DNA from 4 places in the Streptomyces sp. NPDC093801 genome. Region 4 is predicted to be linked to each of the others. Evidence: riboswitches for the same ligand, from Rfam matches in the RefSeq annotation. Region 4 holds a riboswitch; each other region holds the start of a gene.
What was found. Region 4 has a riboswitch for cobalamin ahead of metE (5-methyltetrahydropteroyltriglutamate--homocysteine S-methyltransferase). Riboswitches for the same ligand answer to the same signal wherever they lie in the genome.

Region 1 (4,145 bases), on a different contig from region 4:
CAGCGCCCGCCCCTCGGCGATGGCGAAGTCCACGCCCGACAGCACGGCCGGCCCGTCCTCGTACGCGTACCCGGCGCCGACCAGCTCCACCAACGGGGTCACAGCCCCAGCTCCTTCAGTACGAGGGTCCCCGCGACCAGGACGGCCAGCAGGGCGGCGGCGGCCGCCAGGAACCGCCGGGACAGCGCCGCCGGCGGGACCAGCACCCGCAGCGCGCCGTCGTAGCCGCGCCCCCCCAGCCCCTTCTGGAGCCGGGCGGCGCGGTCGAAGGCCCGGACGAACGAGGTCGCCGCGAGCCCGGCCACCGAGCGCCAGGCGGCCGCCCGCCCGGCCTGTCCGAGCCGGGCCGCCTGGGCCCGGCGGACCTGCGCCAGGGAGTCCAGCAGCAGGAAGCCGATCCGGTACATGACGAGGGCCACGTCGACCACGGGCGCGGGCACCCCGGCCCGCACCAGCCGGGGCAGCACGTCCGAGACCGGTGTGGTGAAGGCGAACAGCAGCACCCCGAGGGAGGCGGCCGAGGTGCGCAGCAGCAGGTCCAGCGCGTGCCGGGGCCCGTCCGGGGCGGGCGCGAGGAACCCGTCCGGGCCGCCCACCGACACCAGCAGCGGCAGCGCCCCGGTGACGCAGAACCCCAGCGGGACCCGGAAGGCCCGCCACAGCTGCCGTCCGGCCACCCCGGCGGGCCCCAGCAGCACGGCCAGGGTCGCGGCGGCCACCAGCGGCCCGCCGGGCCACGGGGGCAGGCACACCGCGGTGACGGTCAGCCCGAACCCCAGGAGGGCCTTCTCCAGTGGATGGCGGCCGCGCCAGCGGCTGCTGTGCGCCGCGACGTCGATGGGCAGCACCGGCTACGGCTCCCGCGTGGGCTCGGCGGGGGCCTGCGCCTGCGCGAGGGCCTGCGCCGCGCCCTGGCGGCGGCCCCTGCGGACCCCGAAGTAGTACGCGAGCACGCCCGCGCCCAGGGCCGCCTGGAGGGCGAACAGCGCGGACTCGATCTCGCCCGAGGGGGGTTCGTACAGCGGGGAGAACCAGGGCTCGTAGTCCGGCTTCAGCTCGGTGATGGCCGACTCCGCCTGGGCGTCGGCGCCCGTGAAGGGCTCCTCCTTGCCCTCGCCGAGCCCCAGTGCGAGCGGCAGCACGGCCAGCGCCGCCACCAGGAGCAGCAACAGGCTGTTGATCTTGGCGTTCCTGTTCATCGGGCGGTCGCCTCCTGCCCGGTCCGCTCGCCGCCGGTCAGCTTCGCGACCCCGAGCCGGACCAGGTCCGACCTGCTCGACTGCATCAGCAGCCGCATCACGAGCACCGTCAGCAGCCCCTCGCTGACCGCGAGCGGGATCTGGGTGAGGGCGAAGATGCCCGCGAACTTCTCCAGGGAGCCCAGGAACCCGCTCGCCGGGTCCGGGAAGGCCAGGGCCAGCTGGACCGAGGTCACGCAGTAGGTGACCAGGTCGGCGAAGAAGGCCCCGAAGAAGACCGTGACCATCAGCGGCGCACCGGACTTCCGCAGCAGCCTGTAGGCCGCGTACCCGGCCCAGGGCCCGGCGATCGCCATCGAGAAGACGTTGGCGCCGAGGGTGGTGAGGCCGCCGTGCGCCAGCAGCAGCGCCTGGAACAGCAGGGTGATCGTGCCGAGCACCGCCATGACGGGCGGCCGGAACAGGATGGCCCCGAGCCCGGTCCCGGTGGGGTGCGAGCAACTGCCCGTGACCGAGGGGATCTTCAGGGCGGACAGGACGAACGTGAAGGCTCCCGACGCGCCGAGGAGCAGCGTGCTCTCCGGGTGGGACTTCACCTCGCGGGTCAGGGCGCGGACCCCGTGGACGACGAACGGGGCGGACGCGGCGCCCCAGGCGGCCGCGTGCAGCGGGGGCAGGAACCCCTCGGCTATGTGCATGAGTTGGGAGACCTCTCCAGCACCTCGTGGATGGACGTACGCGCCCCGGCCGGTCTCCTGGCTGACGGGTACTGCCGCCCCGGCTCCGCCTTCCCGGGTCCGTACGGTCTCCCGTGCGGTCCCAGTGGCTCCCGCAAGGGGGTGGAGCTGGACTTCCCGATCACAGTGGCGAGGGCCGCACCGGTTTTCCACCGGTTTCCCGAACACCAAGGCCAGCTGACCCTAGTCGTCCGCACGGACCGGTATCAACCCGGACCGATCCGGCCGATCGGATGGCCGAATTCCGTTTCCTCCCCCGGACGGGCGCCGAGCGCTGGCGGGGCCGGCGGCCGGCCCGCAGGGTGGGGGCGTGCCCGACTTCGACTACTCCGACCTGTCCGCCGTCTTCGTCAACTGCACCCTCAAGCGCTCGCCCGAGACCAGCAACACCGAGGGGCTGATCTCCAAGAGCCGCGCCGTCATGGAGTCCGCGGGGGCCCGGACCTCGCTGATCCGCGCCGTCGACCACGACATCGCCACCGGCGTCTGGCCCGACATGACCGACCACGGCTGGGAGAGCGACCAGTGGCCGGTGCTCTACAGCCAGATCATGGACGCCGACATCCTCGTGCTCTGCGGCCCGATCTGGCTCGGCGACAACAGCTCCGTCATGAAGCAGGTCATCGAGCGGCTCTACGCCTGCTCCTCGCTGCTGAACGACAAGGGCCAGTACGCGTACTACGGACGGGTCGGCGGGGCGCTGATCACCGGCAACGAGGACGGCGTCAAACACTGCGCCATGAACGTCCTCTACAGCCTCCAGCACCTGGGCTACGCCGTCCCGCCGCAGGCCGACGCGGGCTGGATCGGCGAGGCGGGGCCGGGTCCCTCGTACCTGGACCCGGGCTCCGGCGGCCCCGAGAACGACTTCACCAACCGGAACACGACCTTCATGTCGTGGAACCTGATGCACCTCGCGGCGCTCCTCAAGCGCGCCGGTGGAGTCCCCGCCCACGGCAACCAGCGCTCCGCGTGGGACGCCGGCTGCCGTTTCGACTTCCCGAACCCGGAACACCGCTAGGGAGGGTCCTCAGCAGGTGTCCGGGTGTGCCACGTCCACCACGAGCCGCTCGGGCGCGTGCAGGACGGAGGTGCTGTAGGCGGGCTTGGTCTCGAAGGCGGCGCCGAAGGTCACGTACCCCTCGTAGTCGCCGGTCAGGGCGAGGCCCTTGAGCTTGCTCAGGCCGATCTGCTGGAGCCTGGGCCCCAGGTAGACGTTGTTGCCCGCGTCGTCGTGGCCGGCGGCGGGGTGCAGGCGGATCTGCAGGAAGTACTTCCCGGGCAGCGGCACGGGCTTGCCCGACCCGTCGTAGACCAGCTGGGAGACGGGCGTGACGGTGAACGGGGGCACGGAGCCCTGGAGGTCGACGACGATCCGGTCGTACGTGCAGTGACCGCCCCAGCGGGCGTTGACGACCAGCGGGGTGGCGGAGCGGACGGCCGCCGGGACGGCGGCCGAGGCCGGTGCGGCGAGCGCGAGCCCTGCGGTGAGCAGGGCACCCGTGGCCAGGGCCACGATCCGGCGGCGGTGCGGGTGGTGACGCATGGCGTCCCCCCGATCCTCTGAGACGGGAACCGACTGTCATCCGGTAGGACATTCCCGGGGGCCGTGTGGTTGCACGGGGCGGCCCGGCGGTCTCAGAAGGTCAGCAGCGCGCTCAGCTCGGCGTCCAGGTCGTAGTGGCGGTGCTCCTGCCCGCGCGGGACCAGCTCGGTCATCCGCCGGCACAGCCCGCGCAGGTCCTTGGCCCGCACGGAGACCACGCAGCCGTGCTCGCCGTTGGTCAGGGCCAGCAGGACCCGCGGCTCGGTGCCCGTCCAGCGCGGCCACACCTGTATGTCGCCCTCCCCGGTGGCGGAGGTCTGCCCGTCGATCAGCAGCTCCCGCGAGAACACCCAGCGGGCTATGCGCGCACCGCCGCCCCGGAACTCCACGGCGACCTCGTACGGCCGGTCCGTGCGGTAGACGAAGACGCCCTCCAGGGGGACCGCCGTCGGTGCGGCCTCCAGCCGCATCGGCAGTACACGGTGTTCGGTGATGGCCATGGCGGCTGCCTCTCTTCGCGGGGTAACAGCGCCCCCCGCAGCACGCTAGTGCACCGAGCGCCCCTCACCCGGGGGCCGAAGGTCCCGACCCGGGCGGGCCCTGGGACCCCTTTCGCCGGACGCGCGGAGGGGCCCGGCGCACCCGCCGGGCCCCTCGTCACGC
Region 2 (4,145 bases), on a different contig from region 4:
GCATGTGGGAGCGGGCCGCCTCCAGGCTGATCACGTCGGCGTCGAGGTCGTCGATCGCCCCCACGACGTCGCCGAACTCGGCGTAGCACATGTGGGTGTGGATCTGGGTGTCCGGCCGGACACCGGAGGTCGTGAGGCGGAAGGCCTCCGTGGCCCAGGCCAGGTAGCCGGCGCGGTCGGCGGACCGCAGCGGCAGTGTTTCGCGGAGGGCGGGCTCGTCCACCTGGATCACCGCGGTCCCGGCCGCCTCGAGGTCGGCGACCTCGTCCCGCAGGGCGAGGGCGACCTGGCGGGCGGTGTCGCCGAGCGGCTGGTCGTCGCGTACGAAGGACCAGGCGAGCATGGTGACCGGCCCGGTGAGCATGCCCTTGACCGGCCGGGCCGTCAGGGACTGGGCGTACGAGGTCCAGCGGACGGTCATCGGCCCGGGCCGCGAGACGTCCCCGGCCAGCACGGGCGGGCGGACGTAGCGCGTGCCGTAGGACTGCACCCAGCCGTGCCGGGTGGCCAGGTAGCCGGTGAGCTGCTCGGCGAAGTACTGCACCATGTCGTTGCGTTCGGGCTCGCCGTGCACCAGGACGTCGAGACCGGCCTTCTCCTGGAAGGCGACCACTTCCTCGATCTCACCCCTGATGCGCGCCTCGTATCCGGCCGTGTCGATCCGTCCGGCCCTCAGGTCCGCGCGGGCCGCGCGCAGTTCGTCGGTCTGCGGGAAGGACCCGATCGTGGTGGTCGGCAGCAACGGCAGGCCCAGGTGGGCCCGCTGGGCGGCGGTGCGCTCGGCGTACGGCTGGGGGCGGCGGGCGTCGGCGGCGGTGACGGCCGCGGTGCGGGCGCGGACGGCGGGGTCGTGGGTCAGGGGGGACGCCGCACGGGAGACGAGGGCGGCCCGGTTCGCGGAGAGTTCCCCGGCCACCGCGGCGGTGCCGGACCCCAGGCCCTTGGCCAGGGTGGCGATCTCGGCGGTCTTCTGCCGGGCGAAGGCCAGCCAGCGCAGGATCTGCGGGTCGACGTCCCGCTCCGCCGCCGCGTCGAGCGGGACGTGCAGCAGGGAGCAGGAGGCGGCCACGTCCACCCGGTCGGCCAGGCCCAGCAGGGTGCCGAGGGTGGCCAGCGACCTCTGCAGATCGTTGACCCAGATGTTGCGGCCGTCCACGACCCCGGCGACCAGGCGCTTTCCGGGCAGTCCGCCGACGGCCGCGAGGTCGTCGAGGTTGCGGGCGGCCGGGCCGGTGAAGTCGAGGGCCAGGCCCTCGACGGGCGCCTTCGCCAGGACGGGCAGCGCCTCGCCCAACCGGTCGAAGTACGAGGCGACCAGCAGCCTGGGCCGCTCGGTGAGGGCGCCGAGGTCCCGATAGGCGCGGGCGGCCACGTTCAGCTCCGCCGGGGTGCGGTCCTGCACCAGCGCCGGCTCGTCCAGCTGCACCCACTCGGCCCCGGCGGCGCGCAGGGCCGCGAGGACCTCCGCGTACACCGGCAGCAGCCGGTCCAGGAGGGTCAGCGGCTCGAAGTCCGCCGCCACACCCGGTGCCGGCTTGGCCAGCAGCAGGTAGGTGACCGGTCCGACCAGGACGGGGCGGGCGGTGTGGCCGAGGGCGAGGGCCTCACCGAGCTCGGCGACCTGCTTGGCCGGATCGGCGCTGAAGACCGTGTCCGGACCCAGCTCGGGGACGAGGTGGTGGTAGTTGGTGTCGAACCACTTGGTCATCTCCAGCGGCGGCGCGTCCTGGGTGCCGCGTGCCATGGCGAAGTAGCCGGCCAGGGCGTCGTCGGTGACGGCGGCCCGGTGGCGGGCGGGGATCGCGCCGACCATGACGGTGGTGTCCAGCACGTGGTCGTAGTACGAGAAGTCCCCGGTGGGCACTTCGGTGAGGCCGGCGGCGGCGAGCTGCTGCCAGGCGGTGCGGCGCAGTCCGGCGGCGGTGACGCGGAGGGCGTCGGCGCTGACGCGGCCCTTCCAGTAGCCCTCGATCGCCTTCTTCAGTTCCCGGTTGCCGCCCTGGCGGGGGTAGCCGTGGACGGTGGCGCCTGCTGCCGCGGCTGCGGACTCGGTGGTCACGGAGATCTCCTTCGCGCGATGGATCCCTGAGATCCCGATGGGACCCGAAGGTGCGAAGGAGTACCGGAAACGGACGGTCCCGACCCCACGCGGCACGCGTGGCCGACCGTCTCGCCGTATACGCCGACCCGCCCACGAGGTCACCGGGATGTCCGTGCACGGCATGGGGCCGGGCACGGGCAACGGGCAGGTCTTCGGACTCGCGGGCACGCCTGCCGGTCTCCCGGCGGGCACCTACTGGCCGTCGCTTCCCAGGACCTGGCGGTCCCAGTGCGTATGACGGCGGTCGTTCCCGCTCACCGCTGCGGGGCAGTCCCGGATTCCCACCGGGTTCCCTCTTACGACGCGTCCCGCCTGGCTGACGGGGCGAACCAGCTGCACGGGCCAGCCTACGGGTTCGATCCAGGGGACCCACAGGCATATCCACGTTCCGGACGGTGGAACGGGACATCCGGGGGGGTGGGGCGGGCGTCAGGCGGACAGGGTCGCCACCAGCCAGTCGGTGCCGCCGCCGAGGTGGGCCGAGAAGCGGCGGAGGTGGCCGTCGGCGTCGATCCAGTAGCGGGTGCGGCCCGGGACGGTCCGGGACGATTCCCGGGTGGCGTCCTGGGACGGGGTGGCGGACGGGCCGGCGAAAACCGTGACGGGGACGCCGTCCACCTGCTCGGAGCCGAGCCGGCGGGCGCCGCTGCGGAGCAGCAGCTGGGCGTTGTCGGGGCGGTTCGCGGCCAGGTCGAGCAGGAGGAGGAGCGTGGTGTCGACGGTGGACGTCCGGGCCGTGAGCGGGTGCTCGGTCCAGCCGTCCCGGGGTGCGCGGGCGGGGAGGGAGCCGGTCCAGTCGCGCCGCATGGAGACGGTCGTGCGGTTCCAGCTGAGGAGGTGGCGGCCCTGGTCGCGGGGGCCGCCGTCGATCTGGAGGAGGGCCAGGCCCGTCCCGTGACGCCAGTCGAGGCGGCCGGTGAGCCGGGCGGACTTCCCTTGGACGGGGATGTCGGCGCTGACCCGGGCCGTTCCGCGCCGGTAGTTGGTGAACCGGGTGAGGGCGAGCAGTTCGGCCTGTGGGGTGGTCAGGGCGGGTGGGGCGGCCGCGGAGGGCGCGGGGCGCGGCTCCTCCCGGGTGCAGGCGGAGACGCCGAGGACGGTCAGGAGGGCCAGGGTGATGCCGTAGGCGCAGGGGCGCGGCAGGGTGCGGCGGGGTGGCGGTGTCATCGTGCGGTCCTGCTCCGGCGGGGACGCGGGGCGAGCAGGTCCGGTGCGGGCAGGGGTACGCGGTCGGCGTGGACGTCACCGGGCAGGTGGAGCGCGGGTTCGGCGGGCGCGTCGCCGGCACCGGGGAGTTGCGGCTGGGCGGGGGGCGGGGTGACGTCGAGGAAGGGGACTCCGGCGGGTGGCGGGGCGGTGCGGGTGGGGGGCGCCGCGGCGGAGGAGCGGCTGTTGCCCCCGGGGCAGGGGGCGGTGCGGGTCAGGTCGTCGGGCAGGGTGCGCCGCAGGGTGTTGCCGTGCAGGCAGTTGCCCTCTCCGGGGGCTCGGGTGGACGCCTGGTAGGTGATGTCGACCTCGTTGTCGGACAGCGTGTTGTCTTCGAGCCGGTTGCCCAGGGGAGGTACGTCCTCGTGGGAGGTGAGGACGATGCCGGCGCGGGAGTTGCCGCTGACGCGGTTGCGCCGGAGCGTGTTGTGCTGGCCGCCGGCGATGCCGATCCCGATCCCGAAGCCGCCGTCGGCCTGCTCGGGGGTGTCGGGGGCGTTGTTGTCGGCCACCAGGTTCCCGGCGATGACTCCGCCGGTCTGGGGTACGTAGGCCTCCTGGTAGTCGGTGTCGATGGTCATGCCGACCCGGTTGCGGGTGAACCGGTTGCGCAGCACCCAGACGGGTCCGCTGGCGTTGGTTCCCTCGTAGCCGATGGCGTTGTGGTCGGCGACGTTGTCCTGGACGAGTACGTTGCAGGGCTTGCACTGGCCCACGTAGAGGCCGGAGTCGGCGCTGCCCGAGGCGTGGTCGTGCTCGATCACGCCGTTGCGGGCGTTGAACGCGTAGATGCCGTAGAGGCCGTTGGCGTGGGCGGTGACGTAGCGGACGCGGAAGC
Region 3 (4,145 bases), on a different contig from region 4:
CTCCAAGGCGGTCCGGCGCAGGGTGGCCGACACAACGCGGCCGATAACGGCGGCCACGGACGGAGAGCCGGCCTTCAACAGCCCAGGCACGAGCAGGGATACGGCGACCAGCGGGAGGCTTGAGCCGGGGCCGCAGACCAGGCCGGCACCACCGATCGACCACGGTGACGCCATTGCCTTCTGAGCAGTGGCCCGGGGTGCCCTTGTCGCGCTCGACCGAGTATGAGATCCGCGTGGAGCCATACGGATCTCGGCGGAGCCGAAGGCCAGAGTGAGCGCCCCGGACCGGAAACTGTGTCAGCGCGGCGCCTTGAGCGTCACGCGTGTGACCCCCGCTTGCGCTTGGCAGTGCGGAGCGCGGTGTAGCCGCCCGCGGTCAGTGCAACTGCCGTGCCCCCGAGGAGCAGGGCGTTGCTGCCGGTGCTGGCCAGAGGGCCGCTCCCGCCACTGGCGGCGGAGCCGTTCGGCACCGTGCCTGTCGTGGAGGCCGGGCCGGCGGATCCGCCCGCGGACGGGGTGCCGCTCGGGGTGGGGGAGGCGCCGCCGCTCGCAGTGCCGGACGGGCTTCCGCTCGGGGTTCCGGAGGGACTCTTCGAGGGGTCAACCGACGGCTTGCCGCTGGGGCTCTTGGAGGGGTCCCCCGACGGCTTGCCGCTCGGGTCGGGGCTCGGCTTCTGGTCGGTGAGGCCGATCTTCGCGAGCGGGACCTGTGCCAGCGCCAGCAGAGCCTGCGGGGTGGACCGGCGCCACTGGTCGCGCCCGAATTCCGGGATGCCGTCGGCTTTGGCCCCGTCCAGTGCTTCGTCGTTGTAGGCGATGGCACCGATCTCTGCCGACGCTGCGCCCGCGTTGGCCGCGCTGATCTGGCGAGCCTTGATCCAGGAAGCAGCCTTGTCCGCGGCCTCCTGGTGGCCCGTGGCCGCCAGTGCCTGGCCTCCCAGGCCCGTGCTGTTCGCGTTGGGGAAGGCAGTGGGGCCGGACCCGATCAGCGAACCGTCGGCCTGCTGAACCTTGGCCAGCCAGTCACCGCCCTTCTTCGCCGCCGAGGCGGCGCCTTCGACACCATCGTCCGCCGCCGCGAGCAGAGCTTGCACGGCCATGGCCGTCGAATCGGGGTCGAGTATCGCGTCGGCACCCTGGGCATCGCAGTTCCCGGTCACCTTCGTGCTGCCGAAGGCGTACGGGTAGAGGCGGAAGCCGCCGGCGGCGCACTGCTGGTCCATCAGGAAGTCGACGGTGCTCTGCGGCACGTCCCCGCTGCGTGCGAGACCGAGGACGGCCAGGGACTGGCCGAACGTGTTGCTGCTGTCCTCGCCAGAGGTGATCTTGTCCTTCACCCGGCCCTTCTCCGCACCCGAGCCGGGCCCTGCGATCAGGTCGAGGGTTTCCTGGCGCAGGTCGTACTTGCCGAACTTGGTGGGGTCCTCCCCGGCAGCCACGGCCGCGTACAGGAGCTTGGCGGTGGCGCCCGACACCCGCTGGCCGGGTTCGCCCCAGGCGTCGTTGCTGTTGTAGTCGCGTACGTGCGTCTTGAGGTTCGCGACGACTTCCGCGGCGGCCTTCTCGTCCGCCCCTGTGGCCTTGAGGGCGATAAGGGTGTCAATGGTCAGGCCCCAGTCGGACTGCCCGGGGGAGAAGCCGGGTATCCCGCCGTTCTCGAGCTCGCCGGCCTGCCAGCGGGCAGCGGCCGTGGCGGTGTCCGGCTGGGGTGCTGCGGCCGCGCTGGGCGTGAGGGTGATCAGGCAGGCGGCGAGGAACGAGCCCCCGGCGCCGAGAGCGGCGCCAATCTTGACCGGTGGTCTGACGCCGAGCATGGCGCAGATCCCTTCGAGAAGAGGCCGGCAACAGGCTCCCGGAGGGCTGTCGCAGGAGGAAACCCTGCCGTGCATTCGGAAACGAATGGGGCAGGGTCCAGGGCAGTTGCCGGGCTTCGTGCTGCAGACCATGACAGTGGGAAGCGGTACACCTACGCAATGGGTGATCCGACTCGTGACAGATGATTTTCTGCCACTTACGGTTGCAGGTCAGTGCCGGATTCACACCGGCTTTCCCCAATTGATAGGCATTCAGTTGTCGTTCCACCTGCGAGTGGAACGACCGCATGCTACGTACTTTTGCGCCACCGCCGCCACCCTTGTCAGGTGCGGTACGCGCCACACGCGCCCGGCTGGACCTGGGGCTGTTCAGCGGGCCGCAGCGATCGCGCGAGCGACCCTGACCGCGTCCGCCGTCGCACGGGCGTCGTGGACCCTGACGGCCCAAGCTCCCTGATAGGCGGCGATCGCGGAGAGCGCGGCAGTGGCGGCGTCCCGCCCGTGTGCGGGTGGCGGTGTGCCGTCCGCGTTCGCCAAGACGTGTCCGAGGAATCTCTTCCGGGAGCCCGCGACCAGTACGGGACGGCCCAGCGAGCACACCTCGGCCAGGCCGGCGACCAGACTGAGGTCGTGCTCAGCTCGTTTGGCGAAGCCCAGCCCCGGGTCGACCACCAGCCGCTCCAGAGGGATGCCGGCGGAAACCACAGCCTCGACACGGGCTCCGAGTTCCGTGACAACCTCCCGCACCACATCCTCGTACACCGCGCGGCTGTTCATGTCGTGGCTGAACCCCCGCCAGTGCATGACCACGAAGGGCACGCAGCCGGCTGCCACGGCCGGGACCATGGCGGGGTCTGCCAGGCCCCCACTGACGTCGTTGACAAGGACAGCGCCGGCGTCGATTGCCCGTGCGGCGACAGAAGCGCGCATGGTGTCGACGGACACCAGGACACCTTCGGCCGTCAGGTCCCGAACGACCGGGATGACGCGCCGCAACTCCTCCTCCTCGTCGACGCGGGAGGCCCCGGGGCGCGTCGACTCGCCACCGACGTCGACCAGATCGGCGCCTTCAGCCGCGAGATCCAGACCGTGCTTGACCGCGGTTGCCGTGTCGAACCAGTAACCGCCGTCGGAGAACGAATCAGGGGTCACGTTCACCACGCCCATGACCGCGCACCGGTCCCAGTTCGGCAAACCCGCGACGACGCTTTCCTCAAGGCTGCTCGCGCGCGATGTACCCGTCCGGGCGCTGAACGAACTCATGACGACACCGCCGCGTGGCGGACCAGGTGGCGGCGGTACGCCTCGGGGGTGAAGAAGGCCGGCAACTCACGCGTCGAGATCGACCGTTCGAGGACCTCACGAGCCTCGGAAACCAGTGCGCCGGGCTGTTCTCGGGTCAGGGTGGCGGACTCGTTGTCGATCAGACCGCGCAGTTCCTCCTGGGAGATCAGGCGATGCCGAGTCCACTGCCAGATCCGGGCTCGGGCGATCTCGGCCGTGGCCGTGTCCTCCAGCAGCCCGTCCAGAGCGACGGCCCCCTGTCCGCGTAGCCAGGCATCGAAGTACCGCAGTGCAACAGACACGTTCGACCGAACCTGTTCCCTCGACGGAGGCAGGGTGGAGCGGCGTACGGACAGCAGATCGGCCGCGCTCACCTCCACGTCGCCGAGCGCGCGGTGAATCTGGTGCGGGCGGTCGGCGAGGACTCGATCGAAGACCTTGCGGCAGACGGGTACAAGGGCGGGGTGGGCGATCCAGGCCCCGTCGAAACCGTCTGCGGCCTCCCGTTCCTTGTCGAGGCTCACCTTGGCCAGCACGGCCTGGTCGGCCGCGGGGGCCCTGTCGGGTACGTGGGCGGCGACACCGCCGATCGCGTGGGCGCCGCGCCGGTGGCAGGTGCGGACGAGGAGTTCGGTGTACGCCCTCATGAACGGAGCGGTCATGGCGATCTCGGTGCGATCCGGTAGGAGGAAGCGAGGGTGGTGGCCGAAGGTCTTGATGAAGCTGAAGAGGTAGTCCCAGCGACCGGCGTTCAGGCCGGCGCTGTGCTCGCGCAGTTCGTAGAGGATCTCCTCCATCTCGAACGCGGCCGTGACCGTCTCGATGACGGCGGTGGCTCGGATCGTGCCGCGCGGGATGCCGAGGAGGTCCTGGGCAAGGAGGAACACGTCGTTCCACAGTCGCGCCTCGTACCGGTTCTCCAGCTTGGGGAGGTAGAAGTACGGGCCGGAGCCGCTGTCGATCCGGTGCTGAGCGCAGTGGAAGAAGTAGAGGCCGAAGTCGACCAGGGACGCCGACAGGAACCGGCCTTCGACCGCCAGGTGTTCC
Region 4 (4,145 bases):
GCGGCTGGTCGTCCCGCACGAAGGACCAGGCGAGCATGGTGACCGGCCCGGTCAGCATGCCCTTGACCGGCTTGGCCGTCAGGGACTGCGCGTACGAGGTCCAGCGGACGGTCATCGGATCGGGCCGGGAGACGTCCCCGGCCAGCACCGGCGGGCGGACGTAGCGGGTGCCGTAGGACTGGACCCAACCGTGCTGCGTGGCGAGGTAGCCGGTCAGCTGCTCCGCGAAGTACTGGACCATGTCGTTGCGTTCGGGCTCGCCGTGCACCAGGACGTCCAGACCGGTCTTCTCCTGGAAGGAGATCACCTCCTCGATCTCGCCCTTGATGCGGGCCTCGTACCCGGCCGGGTCGATCCGTCCGGCCCGCAGGTCGGCACGGGCCGCGCGCAGTTCGTCGGTCTGCGGGAACGAACCGATCGTGGTGGTCGGCAGCAGGGGCAGACCCAGATGGGCCCGCTGGGCGGCGGCGCGCTCGCCGTAGGGCTGGGCGCGGCGGCCGTCGGCGTCGGTGACGGCCGCGGTACGGGCGCGGACGGCCGGGTCGTGCGTGATGGGGGAGGCTGTCCGGGAGGCGAGGGCGGCCCGGTTGGCGGAGAGCTCACCGGCCACCGCCGCGGTGCCGGACCTGAGGCCCTTCGCGAGGGTCGCGATCTCGGCGGCCTTCTGCCGGGCGAAGGCGAGCCAGCGCACGATCTGCGGGTCGACGTCCCGTTCCGCGGCGGCGTCGAGCGGGACGTGCAGCAGGGAGCACGAGGCTGCCACGTCCACCCTGTCGGCCAGGCCGAGCAGGGTCCCGAGGGTGGTCAGGGACCTCTCCAGGTCGTTGACCCAGATGTTGCGGCCGTCCACGACCCCGGCGACCAGGCGCTTGCCGGGCAGTCCGCCCACGGCCGCGAGGTCGTCGAGCTGAGCGGCGGCCGGGCCGGTGAAGTCGAGGGCGAGGCCTTCGACGGGCGCCTTCGCCAGGACGGGCAGGGCCTCCCCGAGCCGGTCGAAGTAGGAGGCGACGAGCAGCTTGGGCCGGTCGGTGAGTGCGCCCAGGTCACGGTAGGCGCGGGCGGCCGCGTTGAGATCGGCCGGGGTGCGGTCCTGCACCAGGGCGGGCTCGTCCAGCTGCACCCACTCGGCGCCGGCGGCACGCAGGGCTGCCAGGACCTGGGCATATACGGGCAGGAGCCGGTCGAGCAGGGTCAACGGCTGGAAGTCCGCCGCCACGCCGGGTGCAGGCTTGGCCAGCAGCAGGTAGGTGACAGGACCGACCAGGACGGGACGGGCGGTGTGACCGAGGGCGAGGGCCTCTCCGAGCTCGGCGACCTGCTTCGCGGGGTCGGCGGTGAAGACGGTGTCCGGCCCCAGCTCGGGGACCAGGTAGTGGTAGTTGGTGTCGAACCACTTGGTCATCTCCAGCGGCGGCACGTCCTGTGTGCCCCGGGCCATCGCGAAGTAGCCGTCCAGTGGGTCGGCGGCGACCGCGGCCCGGTGGCGTGCGGGGACCGCGCCGACCATGACGGTGGTGTCCAGGACGTGGTCGTAGTACGAGAAGTCCCCGGTGGGTACTTCGGTGAGGCCGGCCGCGGCGAGTTGCTGCCAGGCGGTACGGCGCAGGCCGGCAGCGGTGGCGTGGAGGGCGTCGGCGGTGACGCGGCCCTTCCAGTAGCCCTCGATCGCCTTCTTCAGTTCACGGTTCCCGCCCTGACGGGGGTAGCCGTGGACGGTGGCACCTGCTGCCGCTGCTGCAGACTGGGTGGTCACGGAGATCTCCTTCGCGAGATGAATCCCTGAGATCCCGATGGGACACGTCAGGCACGAAGGGGTACCGGAAGCGGACGGCCCCGACCCCTACGGCCGGCCGTTCTCGCTCTGTACGCCGACCCGCCCACGAGGTCACCGGGATGTCCGCACACGGAATCGTCCGCGTGCGGGCAACGGGCAGGTCTTCGGACTCGCGGGCACGCAGGCCACTGGGCCGGCACCTACTGGCCGTCGCTTCCCAGGACCTCACGGTCCCAGTGCGTATGACGGCGGTCGTTCCCGCTCACCGCTGCGGGGCAGTCCCGGATTCCCACCGGGTTCCCTCTTACGACGCATCCCGCCTGGCGGACGGGGCGAACCAGCTGCCCGGCCAGCCTAGGCCGTGCGCCCGCTGGGCGACGACCGCCGTCCATTATTCGGACGAGCGAACGAGACACAGCCGCCCGGAGCGCAGCTGGTCACCGAGCAGAGATCGCACATGTTTTCGGCATATTCAAACAGGCGATAACCCTCTCAATGTTGCACGTGTGCCAGCAGGGGGCGAGATGAAGTACGACCTGTCCGACCGCCTCGTCATCGGGATCGCCTCGAGCGCCCTCTTCGACCTCACCGACTGCGACACGGTCTTCCGGGAACAGGGCGAGGACGCGTACCGGTCCTACCAAGAAGACCATGTGGACGACATCCTGACCAAGGGAGTGGCCTTCCCCTTCGTCCGGCGCCTGCTGTCGCTCAACGACCTCGCGGATCCCTCCGATCCACTGGTCGAGGTCATCATCCTGTCGCGCAACGACCCGGATACCGGACTCCGCGTCATGCGCTCCATCGCGGCGCACGGCCTGCACATCAGTCGGGCCGTCTTCCAGCAGGGCCGGCCGTCACACCGCTTCATGCCCGCCTTGAACATGTCCTTGTTCCTCTCGGCCAACGGATCCGATGTTCGGGAAGCGGTGACCGACGGAATGCCGGCGGGACACGTACTCGCGACGGAGCGGGTCGATGACGAAGCCGACCAGGAACTCCGCATCGCCTTCGACTTCGACGGCGTACTGGCCGGGGATTCCTCCGAGCAGGTCTTCCGCACGGTCGGCATCGAGGGGTTCCGCGCGTACGAGGTCCTCAATGTGACCACCCCTCACGACCCCGGACCCTTGAAAGAATTCCTTGCCGGCATCAACCGCATCCAGCGTCGCGAAGAGGAGGAGCGCCACAAGGATCCCGCCTACCAGCCCCGTCTCCGGGTGTCCCTGGTCACCGCCCGGGACGCCCCCGCACACGAACGTGCCGTGCGGAGCCTGAAGCAGTGGGGCCTGCGCGTCAACGACGCCTTCTTCCTCGGCGGCATCGACAAGGCCGCCGTGATGAGCGCCCTCGACCCGCACATCTTCTTCGACGACCAGGTCTCCCACCTGAACGGCACGGCACCGGCCACCCCGAGCGTCCACGTGCCGTTCGGAGTCGTCAACGCTCATCCGTCGGGGCCGGCATGAAACGCGGGCTGTTGCAGCCGGCTGCTGACGGCGGGTCGAGCCAGCTCAGGCAAAGCCTGCCTCGCGTCCGGGCGGCGTGGCTGTCAGTGGTTCCTGTCACGATCGGAGTTCGGACCATCGCATTGCACCGGGGGAATGGGCCGGATCAGAGCAGCGACCCTGCGTGGTCGCGTGAAGAGCGGAGGCCAGCATGCCCAACCGGTACGTAGGGCTCGCAGGCTTCGGCCAGCCACTGGATCTCACGAAGCATGACCTCGGAGTGGCCGGCGGGGCCGTCCTGCTCGAACAACTCCTCAGCGACCGACGGTTGCCCGTGCCTCTTCGCGGGCTCTCGTGCGCGGAGGTGTGCGAGGAGCGGGGCTTCATCGAGCCGATGTCGGTGTACCGGCGGCTTGGCAAGGTCGTCGCCGCCCACATGCGCAGCGCCGCCGAAGACCGGCACCACGGTGGCGGGGAGCAATCCGCGTGAGATTCAGGCCCGAAATGCGGCGGCCCGCCGGGCTGGCGTGCTGGCCTCACCTCCCGTCGGGCTCCCCACTCAATGATGTCGCGGTAGGGGGCATCGACGGAATCATCGTGCCGGCAGTACACCTGTCCCTGCGGCAATGCTTCACCGTCCCCAAGGCCGCGCCACTGCCTCTCGCTCGGCGGGGTGCGGTCGTCCGGCGAAATCAGCTCCTTGTTGCAAGCGCAATCCAGCTGGACCCGCCATCGGTAGTACCGGTCCGGGTCCGGCGCGAAGAACGGCCACAGCACGGGAGGAATCCCCCTGCGTCGCTCGGAATTGAATTCCTCGTACTCGCGCAGGACGGCCGTGCGCCGCTTTGCCCGGCCGGGAAGCCGGCGCGCTTCGGCGGCGGTCGCACACCTGCGGCAGGGTCGGTCACGTTCGAGTCCTCTCG

Region 1: it holds a riboswitch for cobalamin, as region 4 does, so the genes downstream of both, AB0469_RS15895 (energy-coupling factor ABC transporter permease) here and metE (5-methyltetrahydropteroyltriglutamate--homocysteine S-methyltransferase) in region 4, are expected to answer to the same signal.
Region 2: it holds a riboswitch for cobalamin, as region 4 does, so the genes downstream of both, metE (5-methyltetrahydropteroyltriglutamate--homocysteine S-methyltransferase) here and metE (5-methyltetrahydropteroyltriglutamate--homocysteine S-methyltransferase) in region 4, are expected to answer to the same signal.
Region 3: it holds a riboswitch for cobalamin, as region 4 does, so the genes downstream of both, AB0469_RS05980 (hypothetical protein) here and metE (5-methyltetrahydropteroyltriglutamate--homocysteine S-methyltransferase) in region 4, are expected to answer to the same signal.

The regions. Positions count from the first base shown of each region.
Region 1 covers NZ_JBFBDP010000012.1:86,822-90,966, reverse strand. The annotation lists gene AB0469_RS15910 (ATP-binding cassette domain-containing protein) at 1-102, opposite strand, end outside; gene cbiQ (cobalt ECF transporter T component CbiQ) at 99-848, opposite strand; gene AB0469_RS15900 (energy-coupling factor ABC transporter substrate-binding protein) at 852-1,199, opposite strand; gene AB0469_RS15895 (energy-coupling factor ABC transporter permease) at 1,196-1,897, opposite strand; cobalamin riboswitch at 1,927-2,156, opposite strand; gene AB0469_RS15890 (flavodoxin family protein) at 2,247-2,957, shown strand; gene AB0469_RS15885 (hypothetical protein) at 2,967-3,482, opposite strand; gene AB0469_RS15880 (SsgA family sporulation/cell division regulator) at 3,575-3,982, opposite strand.
Region 2 covers NZ_JBFBDP010000002.1:329,294-333,438, reverse strand. The annotation lists gene metE (5-methyltetrahydropteroyltriglutamate--homocysteine S-methyltransferase) at 1-2,059, opposite strand, end outside; cobalamin riboswitch at 2,248-2,400, opposite strand; gene AB0469_RS03370 (hypothetical protein) at 2,531-3,268, opposite strand; gene AB0469_RS03365 (right-handed parallel beta-helix repeat-containing protein) at 3,265-4,145, opposite strand, start outside.
Region 3 covers NZ_JBFBDP010000004.1:159,080-163,224, reverse strand. The annotation lists gene AB0469_RS05980 (hypothetical protein) at 318-1,814, opposite strand; cobalamin riboswitch at 1,955-2,102, opposite strand; gene folP (dihydropteroate synthase) at 2,184-2,981, opposite strand; gene aceB (malate synthase A) at 3,074-4,145, opposite strand, start outside.
Region 4 covers NZ_JBFBDP010000001.1:356,366-360,510, forward strand. The annotation lists gene metE (5-methyltetrahydropteroyltriglutamate--homocysteine S-methyltransferase) at 1-1,753, opposite strand, end outside; cobalamin riboswitch at 1,933-2,081, opposite strand; gene AB0469_RS01660 (5'-nucleotidase) at 2,299-3,243, shown strand; gene AB0469_RS01665 (hypothetical protein) at 3,434-3,712, shown strand.